DNA from 3 places in the Lelliottia nimipressuralis genome. Region 1 is predicted to be linked to each of the others. Evidence: predicted binding sites of a transcription regulator. Region 1 holds the regulator's gene; each other region holds the start of a gene.
What was found. Region 1 encodes PurR, which represses purine synthesis genes. Its sites were predicted from a motif close to CANGCAAACGTTTGCNTG; they were not measured.
Positions count from the first base shown of each region.

Region 1 (5,191 bases):
CAGGCTTGCGAGGAAGCACAGACCGAGCTGCAGGGTGTTTTGCAGCGCCGCCGCACGGCCCGTTGCATGAGGGAACGGGCGCAAAGCCTGAGCCACCACAATCGGGTAAATCGCGCCGTTTGCCACGGCCATCACACAGAACGGGATCAGAATTTCAGTCAGCCCGACGTGTGGAATAAAGCCAACCGCCCAGGTACCGATGACGCTTACGGCGAACAGCACCAGCAGCCATGGCAGCATCTGCTGTCCCTGCCATTTTTGCAGCGCGGCGCGGCAGCCGTAGCCCCCCACCAGGAACGCGATGGTCTGTGGAACATAGCTCAGGCCGATCACCGCCGGGCTGTAGCCCATATCATGCAGAATAAACGGCGAACCGGTCAGCCACGCAAAGAAGCTGGCGGAACAGGCGGCGTAGACCAGCACGTTGCCGCGATACGCGCGTGAACGCAGCAGCGACAGGAAAGTGACGCGATTATCGTGGTTTTCAGCCGGTTTCGGCTGGGCAGGTTTTAGCGTGAAGGCCGGTAACATCAGCACCAGCGTGATGATAAACAGGGTGGCGAAAATCGCCTGCCAGTCAAAATGCACCAGGATCCAGCTACCGAGCAGGGGAGCCAGCGCCGGAGAAAGCCCGACCAGCGGCATAATAGTGGCAAAAATGCGGTTCACGCGAGACGCGGGATAATAGTCCGTCACCAGCGCCTGCCAGGTGACAGCTGCGGCACACACACCGAATGCCTGGATAAATCGCAGCACCAGCAGCCAGGTGGCATCACGCACCCACAGCATCCCCAGGCAGCCGACGGCGAAAATCGCCAGACCGAGGAGCAGAATCGGTTTGCGACCGTAACGGTCAGAGAGCGGGCCCCATAACAGCTGTGCGAAGGCAAAACCGGCGAGGAACAGGCTCAGGCTGGCGCTGATGGCGGCGGCAGGGGTCTGTAAATCGGCCTGCATCGCGGCAAACGCGGGCAGGTACATGTCGGTCGCCAAAAAGCCCAGCACGCTTAAACCGCCGAGCCAGACCAGGAATCCTTTGTTGGGTTGCATTGTTTTTTATTTCCTAAAGAGGGCAGGTAATCACTGGCGCAAAGTGTAGGGAGTGCAAACTGCCTTGTGAAACGCTAATATTTGGTGATTGCATTCAAAAATTTTGCAGGCAGAAAATGTGGTCAGAATATTCGTTAGAAGTGGTGGATGCGGTCGCGCGTAACGGCAGCTTTAGTGGCGCGGCCCAGGAACTCCATCGCGTCCCCTCTGCGGTGAGCTATACGGTGCGTCAGCTTGAAGAGTGGCTGGCGGTTCCGCTGTTCGAGCGCCGTCACCGCGACGTTGTTCTGACGCCAGCGGGCGTCTGGTTTTTGAAAGAAGGACGATCTGTTATCAAAAAAATGATGATCACCCGCGAGCAGTGCCAGCAGATTGCGAACGGCTGGCGCGGGCATCTCGCCATTGCGGTGGATAACATCGTCAAACCCGAACGCACCCGACAGATGGTGGTCGATTTCTATCGCCACTTCTCTGATGTGGAGCTGCGCGTCTCGCAGGAGGTGTTCAACGGCGTGTGGGATGCGCTCTCTGACGGCAGGGTGGAGATGGCGATCGGCGCGACTCAGGCGATCCCTGTGGGTGGTCGCTATGCATTTCGCGATATGGGAGCCCTGAGCTGGACCTGCGTTGTCGCCCGCGATCATCCTCTGGCCGCCATTGCAGGCCCGTTGAGCGATGATACGTTGCGCAACTGGCCGTCACTGGTGCTGGAAGATACCTCACGATCGCTGCCAAAACGGATTACCTGGTTACTGGATAACCAACGCCGTGTGGTCGCCCCGGATTGGGAAACGTCGGCGACCTGTCTTTCTGCGGGGCTGTGCGTGGGAATGGTGCCGGCGCATTTTGCACGTCCACGCATCGATCGCGGTGAATGGGTGGCTCTGACGCTGGAAAACCCGTTCCCGGATGCGGCCTGTTGCCTGACGTGGCAGCAAAACGATATGTCACCGGCGCTGGCGTGGCTGCTGGATTATCTGGGAGACAGCGAAACGCTGAACAGAGAGTGGCTGAGGGAGCCGGAATAACCGGCCCCTCGGGGGATTAACGGCGGTAGTCGCGGAACGGACCGTCGGCCACGGAGCGGCGTTCAATCAGGCGCGGGTGGACTTCAATCGACTGCGACTCTTCACGCTTGCTGACGATGCGGTCCAACAACATATTGAAGGCCGTTTCGCCCAGCGAGTCTTTCGGCTGGTGAATGGTCGTCAGCGCCGGGGTGAAGTAGCGTGCGTTGCGCACGTTATCGTACCCGATCACGGAAATGTCCTGCGGCACGCGCAAACCCAGCTCATCGGCTGCGCAAAGGGCGCCCATCGCCATGATGTCACCCCCGATAAAGACTGCGGTAGGGCGGTGCGACTGGGAGACGATCTGCTGCATCGCGCGGTAGCCGGACTCCGGCTCGAAGTCGCCCTGCACGATCCAGTTTTCTGGCACCGTAATTAGCGCTTCTTCCATCGCTTTCATGAACCCTGCCAGACGGCCTGCGCCGGTGTTGCGCTCCAGCGGACCCGGAATGACGCCGATTTCGCGGTGACCGCGCTCAATCAAGTAGCGACCTGCCATGTAGCCGCCTTCAAAGGCGTTATCGTTGACGGAATCGGTAAAATCAGCGCGGGTATCACCCCAGTCCATCACCACCATCGGAATGTGGCGATACTCTTCAAGCATGGAGAGTACGGACTCCGGGTATTCAGAACACATTACCAGCAGGCCATCAACGCGCTTTTGCGCCATCATCGACAGGTAAGCGCGCTGTTTCTCCTGGCTGTTCCAGGCGTTGCCGAGAATCAGGGTGTAGCCCTTCTGGAAACAGTTTTTCTCAACCGCTTCGATGATCTCCGCAAAATAGGCGGCTTCGCTGCTGGTCGCCAGCAGGCCGATCGATTTGGTGTGGTTCACCTTCAGGCTACGCGCCACGGCACTTGGGGAGTAGTGCAGCTCTTTGATGGCGGCCCATACGGCGTTGCGCGTCTCTTCCGCAACGAAACGCGTTTTGTTAATTACATGTGATACGGTTGTAGTGGAAACGTTTGCGCGTTTCGCCACATCTTTAATTGTTGCCATTACATGTCACTCCAGACCATATCTTAAACTCCTGAAATACTTAAAGGTAAACGTTTGCCTTCTCTCACCCTTATCTCGCAATGTGAATTGCGATACGCCGGGAAAACGACTCAGAACGTCAGGAGGGGGTCAGTGGCCGGTACGCTTATAAATTTAGCGTGGAATTTTGTCTTATCTTGATGAAAAGGGGAAGAGCAAAAACGGTTATCAGCCTAAATCCAGGAAGATTTTTGGGGTAAACTGTGTAAAAATGAGCAAGCTCACTTTTCGTGGGGTGATTAAAAGGAGAAAAATTGATGAGTACCGATCTGAAGTTTTCGCTGACGACAACCATTATTGTTCTGGCTCTGATTGTCGCTGCGGGTCTGACCGCTGCGCTGCACTGATTCAAGCGGGGGAGAGTTCTCTCCCTCATCTCCTGCCTGTTCCCTGATTGTTACCCGCACGGCAAAAATCTTTTGCTAATTTGTTAACTTCTCATTTTTTGTGATTGATGTCATGCTTTTGACATCTTAGTCCCGTGTCGCGCGACGACACGGCATCCGTAGTTAATCAATGAAAATCAATTTTCCCCTGCTTGCCCTGGCGATTGGCGCTTTTGGCATCGGCACCACCGAGTTTTCCCCGATGGGACTGTTGCCGGTTATCGCAAAAGGGGTAGATGTCTCTATTCCCGCCGCAGGTATGCTGATCAGCGCCTACGCCATTGGCGTGATGATTGGTGCGCCGCTCATGACGCTGCTGTTGTCGCATCGTGCCCGTCGCAATGCGCTGATCTTCCTGATGGCGATTTTTACCCTCGGTAACGTGCTCTCGGCGCTGTCACCGGATTACACCACGCTGCTGCTGTCACGCATTCTGACCAGCCTGAACCACGGCGCGTTCTTTGGCTTAGGCTCTGTGGTGGCGGCGAGCGTGGTGCCAAAACACAAACAGGCCAGCGCGGTGGCAACCATGTTTATGGGGCTAACCATCGCCAATATTGGCGGTGTACCGGCGGCGACCTGGCTTGGTGAAGTCATTGGCTGGCGGATGTCGTTTATGGCAACCGCAGGGCTGGGCGTAGTGGCGATGATTGCACTGTTCTTCTCGCTTCCGAAAGGCGAGGCGGGCGAGCGCCCGGACGTGCGTAAAGAGCTGTCGGTGCTGGTTCGTCCACAGGTGTTGTCTGCTCTGTTAACCACGGTGCTCGGGGCGGGCGCGATGTTTACGCTCTACACCTACATTTCACCGGTACTGCACGATATCACTCACGCCACACCGCTGTTCGTGACGGCGATGCTGGTGCTGATTGGCGTCGGTTTCTCTTTGGGCAACTATCTCGGCGGTAAACTGGCGGATCGCTCGGTCACCGGGACGCTGAAAGGCTTCTTAACGCTGCTGATTGTGATTATGCTCGCGATTCCCTGGCTTGCGCGCAACGAGTTTGGGGCGGCCATTGCGATGGTGGTGTGGGGCGCTGCAACCTTTGCCGTGGTTCCGCCATTGCAGATGCGCGTCATGCGTGTGGCGCACGAAGCGCCGGGCCTGTCTTCTTCCGTGAATATCGGTGCGTTTAATCTCGGGAATGCGCTGGGTGCGGCAGCGGGTGGGGCGGTGATTTCAGGCGGGCTGGGATACGCTTTTGTACCGGTGATGGGGGCGATTATAGCGGCGCTCGGTCTGCTGCTGGTCCTGACATCGGGCCGTAAACAGCCGGAACCTGTTCGCGTCACAGAGTAATCAAAAAACGCAGAAGGGCTGCCCCTTCTGCGTCTCATTTACGCCGCGAAGTTCTTCGCCACAAATTCCCAGTTAACCAGCGCCCAGAAGTGCTCAAGGTAGTTCGGGCGAGCGTTACGGTAGTCGATATAATACGCGTGTTCCCACACATCAACGGTCATCAGCGGTTTCGCGCTGGTGGTCAGTGGGGTTCCCGCGTTTGACGTTGAGACGATAGCCAGTTTACCGTCAGCCTCTTTAACCAGCCACGTCCAGCCAGAGCCGAAGTTCTTAATTGCTGCGTCAGTAAACTTCGCTTTGAAATCCGCAAAGCTGCCGAAGGCGGCGTTAATGGCAGCCGCCAGTTCAC
Region 1 covers NZ_CP167172.1:1,961,876-1,967,066, forward strand. Annotated here, with positions in the region: gene punC (purine nucleoside transporter PunC) at 1-1,050, opposite strand, end outside; gene punR (DNA-binding transcriptional activator PunR) at 1,167-2,078, shown strand; gene purR (HTH-type transcriptional repressor PurR) at 2,095-3,120, opposite strand; gene ACB496_RS09215 (YnhF family membrane protein) at 3,417-3,506, shown strand; gene ACB496_RS09220 (MFS transporter) at 3,676-4,842, shown strand; gene sodB (superoxide dismutase [Fe]) at 4,881-5,191, opposite strand, start outside.

Region 2 (5,191 bases), 1.9 Mb from region 1:
ATCGTGTGCATCTGGCGAATATCATGCGCAAAATCCGCGTGATGCCGGACGTCATTAAAGTCACCCGAAACCGAAACTAGGCTAATGAATTCAGAACGTTATGCACGTATCTGTGAGATGCTCGCCAGACGCCAGCCCGATCTGACGGTCTGCATGGAGCAGGTCCATAAACCTCATAACGTCTCCGCCATCGTCCGCACCGCGGACGCCGTTGGCGTGCATGAAGTTCACGCAGTCTGGCCGGGTAAAAATATGCGCACCATGGCCTCCAGCGCGGCAGGCAGCAACAGCTGGGTGACGGTAAAAACTCACCCCACGATTGCGGATGCTGTCGCGCAGCTGAAAAGCAGCGGGATGCAAATCCTGGCGACCCACCTTTCCGATAAAGCCGTCGATTTTCGCGACATTGATTACACCCGCCCGACCTGCATTCTGATGGGTCAGGAGAAAACCGGGATCACGCAAGAAGCATTAGATCTGGCGGATCAGGACATCATTATCCCGATGATTGGCATGGTGCAGTCGCTGAATGTCTCTGTCGCCTCTGCGCTGATTCTGTATGAAGCCCAGCGCCAGCGTCAGAACGCCGGTATGTACGAGCGCGAAAACAGCATGCTTCCTGAAGTTGAACAGCAGCGTCTGCTGTTTGAAGGCGGCTATCCGGTGCTGGCTCGCGTGGCAAAACAGAAGCAATTACCTTATCCCCACGTCAATGCGCAGGGCGAAATCGAAGCCGATGCCGCATGGTGGTCCACCATGCAGTTTGCAGGCTAAACCATGAACGGCCACCTGCTTGATGCCGTTCCGCTCAGCTCATTAACGGGCGTAGGTGCGGCGCAAAGCAACAAGCTGGCAAAAATTGGCCTGCACACTGTACAAGATTTGCTCCTGCACCTTCCTCTGCGTTACGAAGATCGCACCCAGCTTTACGCGATTGGCGATCTGCTGCCCGGCATCTACGCCACCGTGGAAGGCGAAGTCCTGAACAGCACTATTACCTTCGGCGGCCGTCGCATGATGACCTGTCAGATCAGCGACGGCTCCGGCATTCTCACCATGCGTTTTTTCAATTTCAGTGCTGCGATGAAAAACAGCCTGGCCACCGGACGACGGGTTCTGGCCTATGGCGAGGCCAAGCGCGGGAAATATGGCGCGGAGATGATCCACCCGGAGTACCGTGTACAAGGCGATCTGAGTACGCCTGAACTCCAGGAGACGCTGACCCCGGTGTACCCTACTACCGAAGGTATCAAGCAGGCAACGCTGCGAAAACTGACGGATCAGGCGCTGGAGTTGCTTGATACCTGCGCCATCGCCGAACTGCTGCCGCCTGAGCTGGCACAGGGCATGATGAGCCTGCCGGAAGCCATTCGTACCCTTCACCGTCCACCGCCGTCTTTACAGCTGAGCGAGTTAGAAAACGGGCAACATCCGGCGCAGCGGCGGCTTATCCTTGAAGAATTACTGGCACATAACCTGAGCATGCTGGCGCTTCGCGCGGGTGCACAGCGTTTTCACGCACAACCTCTGCCTGCCCGTGATGATTTAAAAGATAAGCTGCTGGCCTCACTGCCCTTTAAACCGACGAATGCCCAGGCACGCGTGACTGCCGAGATCGAACGCGATATGGCGCTCGATATTCCGATGATGCGTCTGGTACAGGGTGACGTAGGCTCCGGTAAAACGCTGGTCGCCGCCCTCGCGGCCCTGCGCGCTATCGCGCACGGCAGACAGGTGGCGCTGATGGCCCCCACCGAACTGCTCGCCGAGCAGCACGCCAATAACTTCCGCAGCTGGTTTGCGCCGCTGGGCGTGGAAGTGGGCTGGCTTGCTGGCAAGCAAAAAGGCAAAGCACGTCTCGCGCAACAGGAAGCCATCGCCAGCGGTCAGGTACAGATGATTGTCGGTACCCACGCCATTTTTCAGGAGCAGGTGCAGTTTAACGGCCTTGCCCTGGTGATCATCGATGAGCAACATCGCTTTGGCGTACATCAGCGGCTGGCCTTGTGGGAAAAAGGGCTGCAGCAGGGCTTCCACCCGCATCAGTTGATCATGACCGCCACGCCTATCCCGCGCACCCTGGCGATGACCGCCTATGCCGATCTGGATACCTCGACGATCGATGAACTGCCACCCGGCCGAACGCCGGTCACCACCGTGGCCATTCCGGATACGCGCCGCAGCGAGATCATCGATCGCGTGCGCAACGCCTGCACTCACGAAGGCCGTCAGGCGTACTGGGTTTGTACATTGATTGAAGAATCCGACCTGCTGGAAGCGCAGGCCGCAGAAGCGACGTGGGAAGAGCTAAAACTGGCGCTGCCCGAGCTGAATATCGGGCTGGTGCATGGCCGCATGAAACCCGCTGAAAAACAGGCCGTAATGCACTCATTCAAGCAGGGCGAGTTGCATTTGCTGATTGCCACAACGGTTATCGAAGTGGGCGTGGATGTACCGAATGCCAGCCTGATGATTATCGAAAACCCGGAGCGGCTGGGCCTTGCGCAACTTCACCAGCTGCGGGGCCGCGTTGGCCGTGGTGCGGTGGCTTCCCACTGCGTCCTGCTCTTCAAATCCCCGCTTTCTAAAACAGCGCAAATGCGACTCCAGGTGCTGCGCGACAGCAATGACGGCTTCGTGATTGCGCAAAAGGATCTCGAGATCCGCGGCCCCGGCGAACTGCTGGGCACACGCCAGACCGGTAACGCCGAATTCAAAGTGGCCGATCTGCTTCGTGACCAGTCGATGATTCCGGAAGTCCAGCGCCTTGCCCGCCACATTCATGAGCGTTATCCCGTCCAGGCCGCCGGGCTTATTCAACGGTGGATGCCAGAAACCGAGCGCTATTCCAACGCCTGATCGCTGTGCTCAGCCCTGTTTTAATAAATTTATAAATGCAATCGTTTGCTTTTACCATCCGGTCAGCTAAAATGCCCGCTTTTCACCCGTGGGATTGCCGCCGATGTCCGTTAACGCCGTAGAGTCTCAAGATGCGCAACCGATTGCGCACGCTCAACATAATAGTGAACTCATCTACCGTCTTGAAGATCGTCCGCCGCTGGCGCAAACGCTGTTCGCCGCGTGTCAGCACCTGTTGGCGATGTTTGTGGCCGTTATCACGCCTGCCCTGCTGATTTGCCAGGCGCTCGGCTTACCGGCCCAGGACACGCAGCACATCATCAGCATGTCGCTGTTTGCATCCGGCGTGGCGTCTATTATCCAGATTAAAGCCTGGGGTCCGGTCGGTTCAGGGTTGCTGTCGATTCAGGGTACCAGCTTTAACTTTGTTGCCCCGCTGATCATGGGTGGCACAGCGCTGAAAACCGGCGGGGCCGATGTCCCGACGATGATGGCTGCGCTTTTCGGCACTCTGATGCTGGCCAGTTGTACGGAAATGGTCATCTCCCGCGTACTGCACCTGGCGCGCCGCGTCATTACCCCGCTGGTTTCCGGCGTGGTGGTGATGATTATCGGTCTGTCGCTGATTCAGGTGGGCCTGACCTCTATCGGCGGCGGGTATGCGGCGATGAGTGACCACACTTTCGGCGCACCGAAAAACCTGCTGCTGGCGGGCGTAGTGCTGGCGATTATTATTTTGCTCAACCGTCAGCGTAACCCGTACCTGCGCGTCGCCTCGCTGGTGATTGCCATGGCGACCGGTTATCTGGTGGCGTGGGCGATGGGCATGCTGCCGGAAAACACCGCGCCGACCAACAGCGCGCTGATTATGGTGCCGACACCGCTCTATTATGGCCTTGGCATTGACTGGAGCCTGCTCCTGCCGCTGATGCTGGTGTTCATGATCACCTCGCTGGAAACCATCGGCGACATCACCGCAACGTCTGACGTCTCCGAACAGCCGGTCTCTGGCCCGCTGTACATGAAACGCCTGAAAGGCGGCGTGCTGGCGAACGGTCTGAACTCGTTTGTCTCTGCCGTATTCAATACCTTCCCGAACTCCTGCTTTGGCCAGAACAATGGCGTGATCCAGCTGACCGGCGTCGCCAGCCGCTACGTGGGCTTTGTCGTGGCGCTGATGCTGATCGTGCTCGGCCTGTTCCCGGCGGTGAGTGGCTTTGTGCAACACATTCCGGAACCGGTACTGGGCGGCGCAACGCTTGTGATGTTCGGTACGATTGCGGCCTCTGGCGTGCGCATCGTGTCGCGTGAGCCGCTGAACCGCCGTGCCATCATGATTATCGCGCTGTCCTTGGCCGTCGGTCTGGGCGTTTCCCAGCAGCCGCTAATCCTGCAGTTCGCCCCTGACTGGGTGAAAAACCTGCTCTCCTCCGGCATCGCCGCAGGGGGTATCACGGCGATTGTGCTGAACCTCGTCTTCCCGCCAGAAAAGAACTGATCCCCCGTCACGGCAGGCATCACGCCTGCCGTGAAACCGAATTACACCATTCCTGCCTTGAGGATTGCGCATAAATCGTGCATAACTCCCTTATGTGCGTTTGATGGGATGGAAGACCATGAAATTTATTGGAAAGCTGCTGATCTGGATTTTGATTGCGGTGCTGCTCGCAATCCTGGCACTTTATATCCTCGTGCAGACCCGCTGGGGCGCGGCTCAGGTGAGCAGTTGGATTACGGTTAACACCGACTACGAACTCAATTTCGACCTGATGGATCACCGTTTTTCTTCCCCGTCGCACATCATTCTGGAAAACGTTACCTTTGGCCGCGATGGCAAACCCGCCACCCTGGTCGCGAAAAAAGTGGATATTGGTCTGAGCAGCCGACAGCTCACCGATCCGCTGCACATGGATACCATCACCCTTCACGACGGGACACTTAACCTCTCCCCCCAAACCGCGCCGCTTCCATTCCAGGCCGACCGCCTGCAGCTGAACAACATGGCGTTCAACAGCCCGAATATGGAATGGGATCTGAGCGCGCAAAAAGTGACAGGCGGCGTCAGCCCCTGGCAGCCGGAAGCGGGCAGCGTGCTGGGCAAAAAAGCGCAAATTCAGATGAGCGCCGGATCGCTGACGCTCAACGGCGTGCCCACCAGCAATGTGCTAATTCAGGGTGAGCTGAACGGTAAAGAAGTGGTGCTGAGCACCATCGGCGCAGATATGGCGCGCGGCTCGCTGACGGGTACCGCGCGGCGTAACGCCGACGGCGGCTGGGTGATCGACAATCTGCGCCTGAACGACATTCGCCTGCAAAGCGACAAATCATTGAT
Region 2 covers NZ_CP167172.1:77,863-83,053, reverse strand. Annotated here, with positions in the region: gene spoT (bifunctional GTP diphosphokinase/guanosine-3',5'-bis pyrophosphate 3'-pyrophosphohydrolase) at 1-80, shown strand, start outside; gene trmH (tRNA (guanosine(18)-2'-O)-methyltransferase TrmH) at 85-774, shown strand; gene recG (ATP-dependent DNA helicase RecG) at 778-2,859, shown strand; gene ACB496_RS00385 (nucleobase:cation symporter-2 family protein) at 2,963-4,357, shown strand; gene ACB496_RS00380 (AsmA family protein) at 4,476-5,191, shown strand, end outside.
Region 2: the regulator PurR is predicted to act here: its motif matches at 2,894-2,911, upstream of ACB496_RS00385 (nucleobase:cation symporter-2 family protein).

Region 3 (5,191 bases), 1.8 Mb from region 1:
CCACGCTGTGCCCTGGAACGAACGGTGCCAGGTGCGCTTTCACGCCGATTGGTCCCATACCCGGGCCGCCACCGCCGTGCGGAATACAGAAAGTTTTGTGCAGGTTCAGGTGCGAAACGTCCGCGCCGATGAAACCTGGAGAAGTAATGCCCACCTGCGCGTTCATGTTTGCGCCGTCGAGGTAAACCTGACCGCCAAATTGATGCACCACTTCGCACACTTCGCGGATAGTCTCTTCGTACACGCCGTGAGTGGACGGGTAAGTCACCATGATGCAGGAGAGCTTGTCACCCGCCTGCTCTGCTTTCGCACGCAGATCGGCCAGATCGATGTTGCCGTTTTTGTCGCAGGCAACGACGACCACTTCCATTCCCGCCATCTGCGCAGACGCCGGGTTGGTGCCGTGGGCAGAGCTTGGGATCAGGCAGATATCACGATGCCCTTCGTTGCGGCTTTCGTGATAGTGACGAATCGCCAACAGGCCCGCGTATTCACCCTGCGCGCCGGAGTTTGGCTGCATGCAGAGTGCGTCGTAGCCGGTCAGTTTCACCAGCCAGTCGGAGAGCTGACCGATCATCTGATGGTAGCCTTCCGCCTGCTCGGCCGGGCAGAACGGGTGCAGTTCAGAGAACTCAGGCCAGGTAATCGGGAGCATTTCCGCAGCGGCGTTGAGCTTCATGGTACAAGAGCCCAGCGGGATCATCGCCTGGTTCAGTGCCAGATCTTTGCGCTCCAGAGAGTGCATGTAACGCATCATCTCGGTTTCGCTGTGATAGCGGTTAAACACCGGATGAGTCAGGATCGCGTCATCACGCAGCATGCTTTCCTGAATGGAGCGGCTGTCGTGCGCCACCTCTTTATCCAGGTTAGCGACGTCCAGACCGTGGTCATCACCCAGCAGTACGCTGAACAGCGCCTGGATATCTTCACGGGTAGTGGTTTCGTTCAGGGTGATACCCACTGCGTTCAGGATGTCGCTACGCAAATTGATTTCGGCAGCTTCAGCACGCGCCAGCACGCCCGCTTTGTCGGCCACTTCCACAAACAGGGTGTCGAAGAAGTGCGCATGGCGCAGCTTGATGCCTTTCTGCTGCAAGCCCGCCGCCAGAATATCGGCAAAACGGTGAATGCGGGTAGCGATGCGCTTCAGGCCGACCGGGCCGTGGAACACGGCGTACAGGCTGGCGATGTTGGCCAGCAGCACCTGAGAGGTACAAATGTTGGAGTTCGCTTTCTCGCGGCGGATATGCTGCTCGCGCGTCTGCATCGCCATGCGCAGCGCGGTGTTACCGGCAGCGTCTTTCGACACACCGATAATACGGCCAGGCATGGAGCGTTTGAATTCGTCTTTCGCGGCGAAGAAGGCCGCGTGCGGACCACCGTAGCCCATCGGCACGCCGAAGCGCTGTGCTGAGCCGAAGACAATATCTGCGCCCTGTTTGCCAGGGGCGGTGAGCAGTACCAGCGCCATAAAATCAGCGGCCACGCTGACCACAATTTTGCGGGATTTCAGCTCAGTAATCAGGCTGCTGTAGTCGTGAACTTCACCGGTGGTGCCAACCTGCTGCAACAGCACGCCAAACACATCCTGGTGATCCAGAACCTTTTCCGCATCGTCAACAATCACGTCAAACCCGAAGGTTTCCGCACGGGTGCGGACCACGTCCAGCGTCTGGGGATGAATGTCTGCCGCCACGAAGAAACGGTTAGCGTTTTTCAGCTTGCTGACGCGCTTAGCCATCGCCATCGCTTCAGCGGCGGCGGTCGCTTCGTCGAGCAGAGAAGCGGAGGCAATATCCAGCCCGGTCAGATCCAGCGTCACCTGCTGGAAGTTCAGCAGCGCTTCCAGACGGCCCTGGGAGACTTCCGGCTGATAAGGCGTATAGGCGGTGTACCAGCCTGGGTTTTCCAGCATGTTGCGCAGGATCACCGGCGGTAACTGCACCGGGGTGTAGCCCATGCCAATGTAAGACTTAAAGCGCTTGTTGAGACCGGCGATTGCCTTCAGCTCTGCCAGCGCGGCGTATTCAGTGGTCGCGTCACCTACCTGCGGCGGCGTGGCGAGCTGAATGTCTTTGGGCACGATCTGGCCGATCAGTGCGTTTAACGAATCCGCGCCAACTGTCTTCAGCATCTCCTGCTGTTGCTGAGCATCCGGCCCAATGTGGCGTTCAATGAAGGCGCCACGGTTTTCAAGCTGGCTTAAAGTCTGTGTCATGAGCGATGGTTCCTAAACGTGCGGTGATATTAGGATCCCCTCCCCCTTTCGGGAGAGGGTGAAAAGCAATTACTCGTCTTCTAACAGTGCTGCGTACGCGGTTGCATCCAGCAGAGCTTCAACTTCTGCTTCGTCGTTCGCTTTGATTTTGAAAATCCAGCCGCCGGTGTACGGCTCGCTGTTAACCAGCTCTGGGGAGTCGCTCAGGGCGTCGTTGACGGCCACGATTTCGCCGCCCACTGGCGCGTAGATGTCAGACGCGGCTTTCACCGACTCTGCAACAGCGCAGTCGTCGCCCGCGCTCACGGTCGCGCCGACGTCCGGCAGGTCCACAAACACCATGTCACCCAGCAACTCTTGTGCATGCTCGGTGATCCCAACGGTGTAAGTCCCGTCGGCTTCTTTGCGCAGCCATTCGTGTTCTTTGCTGTATTTCAGTTCTGCTGGCACATTGCTCATTGGAATTCTCCTGATAAAAAATGATTAGGCGACCGGTTTACCGGCGCGAACAAAAATCGGTTTAGTCACGCTGACCGGCATTTCACGGTTGCGGATCTGCACCACGGCAGTCTCGCCAATCCCGGCCGGTACGCGCGCCAGCGCAATGCTGTAGCCCAGCGTCGGTGAGAATGTGCCGCTGGTGATAATGCCTTCATGAAGATTGCCGCTGGCATCGGTAAAACGCACAGGCAGTTCGTTACGCAGCACACCCTTCTCTTTCATCACCAGCCCGACCAGCTTATCGGTGCCTTTCTCACGCTGCAGTTCCAGCGCTTCACGGCCAATAAAATCGCGGTCAGCCGGTTCCCATGCGATGGTCCAGCCCATATTGGCAGCCAGCGGAGAGATACCTTCATCCATCTCCTGACCGTAGAGGTTCATCCCGGCTTCCAGACGCAGCGTATCGCGTGCGCCCAGGCCCGCAGGTTTGACACCGGCTTCAACCAGCGCACGCCAGAAATCGGCGGCTTTCTCGTTCGGCATCGCAATTTCATAGCCCGCTTCACCGGTGTAGCCGGTCGTCGCGATGAACAGATCGCCTGCCTGAACGCCGAAGAACGGCTTCATGCCTTCGGTCGCTTTACGCTGCTCTTCGCTGAACAGAGAAGCGGCTTTAGCCTGCGCGTTAGGACCCTGAACGGCGATCAGGGAAAGATCGTCACGTACGGTGATATCAACGGCGTATTTGGCGGCGTGTTCAGAAATCCAGGAGAGGTCTTTTTCGCGGGTGGCGGAGTTAACAACGAGGCGGAAGAAATCTTCAGTGAAGTAATAAACGATCAGGTCATCAATCACGCCGCCGGAGGCATTCAGCATCCCGGTGTAGAGCGCTTTGCCTGGCGTTTTGAGTTTGGCGACATCGTTCGCCAACAGATAACGCAAAAACTCCCGGGTGCGACTGCCGCGGAGATCGACAATGGTCATGTGGGAAACGTCGAACATCCCGGCATCGGTGCGCACGGCGTGGTGCTCATCGATCTGCGAGCCGTAATGCAGCGGCATCATCCAGCCATGGAAATCCACCATGCGCGCGCCGCATAACGTGTGTTGTTCGTACAAAGGAGTCTGTTGAGCCATCTTGTCCTCGTTGATTTAGCAGAGCGGGGCAATCTTGTGTTTCGCGCGAAATTTCACCACGAAACCCGGCGTCGGTATCACTCCTGGACGCCGACGCAAACGTTCTCTTTCCCCTGAACTTACCACCGAAATCGGCGATTAACCATAAGCTAAAGCGGGTCATCACATTAGCTTATGACCAAAAAACGCTGAAAAGCCTACAGAGTTATTCACTGGCAAAATGCGATTTACCCCGCATTAAATTAACTTTAATTTCACAATATTTAGCACAGGCTGATATTTTCTGTGGAAAAACGCGGCTAATTTCCGTCATGGAAAAAACACGACATTAGATAATCTAATGCGAAAAGAGGCGTGGAATTAGAATATTTCAAACGAGGGAAACATCCCGGCACAAAGGCCGGGAGAGGAAAGTGTGATGGGGGTCTAATTTAACGTTTATTGCTCAACGCAGCCACTCAGGAAGATCGTTTAAGCCCATCGCCTGGCGAAGGAGTTGCGGTTTGACGCCGGGAAGCGTATCCGCCAGTTTCAGTCCAACATCGCGCAGCAGTTTTTTCGCCGGATGGTTACCGGCAAACAGCTCGCGGAAGCCCTGCATCCCCGCCAGCATCATCGCCGCACTGTGTTTGCGGCTGCGCTCGTAGCGGCGCAGGTACAAATGCTGACCAATGTCTTTGCCTTCACGATGCAGACGACGCAGCTCTTCGATAAGCTCTGCGGCATCCATAAAGCCCAGATTCACGCCCTGCCCGGCCAGCGGATGAATAGTGTGTGCGGCATCGCCCACCAGCGCCAGACGGTGCGAGGCAAACTGCCGCGCGTAGCGTCCGGTCAGCGGGAAGAGCTGGCGTTCACTTTCCAGCGTACACAGCCCAAGACGGTTATCAAAGGCCATGCACAGCGCTTGATTAAATGCGTCAGGCGTCGCCGCCTCCATCTGCTGTGCTTTTTCCGGCACCAGTGACCAGACGATGGAGCACAGATGCGGATCGCTTAACGGCAGAAACGCCAGGATGCCGTCATTGTGGAAAATCTGACGCGCGACACCGCCGTGCGGTTCGGTCGTGCGGATCGTCGCCACCAGCGCATGATGACGGTAATCCCAGAAGGTGAGCGGAATATCCGCTTTGTTACGCAGCCAGGAGTTTGCGCCATCGGCACCCACAACCAGCCGCGCGGTCAGCATATCGCCGCTTTGCAGTGTCAGAAACGCCTCGTTTTCGCCCCAGGCGATCTGTTGCACCTGCGCGGGCGCCATCAGGGTGACGTCGGAACAGCTCTGGGCTTTGCGCCACAGAGCATGGTGAATCACCGCGTTTTCAACGATATGGCCCAGATGACTGTAGCCCATGCTTTCATCGTCAAAGGCGATATGGCCGAAGCTGTCTTTGT
Region 3 covers NZ_CP167172.1:3,766,026-3,771,216, forward strand. Annotated here, with positions in the region: gene gcvP (aminomethyl-transferring glycine dehydrogenase) at 1-2,218, opposite strand, end outside; gene gcvH (glycine cleavage system protein GcvH) at 2,288-2,677, opposite strand; gene gcvT (glycine cleavage system aminomethyltransferase GcvT) at 2,702-3,796, opposite strand; gene ubiI (FAD-dependent 2-octaprenylphenol hydroxylase) at 4,242-5,191, opposite strand, start outside.
Region 3: the regulator PurR is predicted to act here: its motif matches at 3,889-3,906, upstream of gcvT (glycine cleavage system aminomethyltransferase GcvT).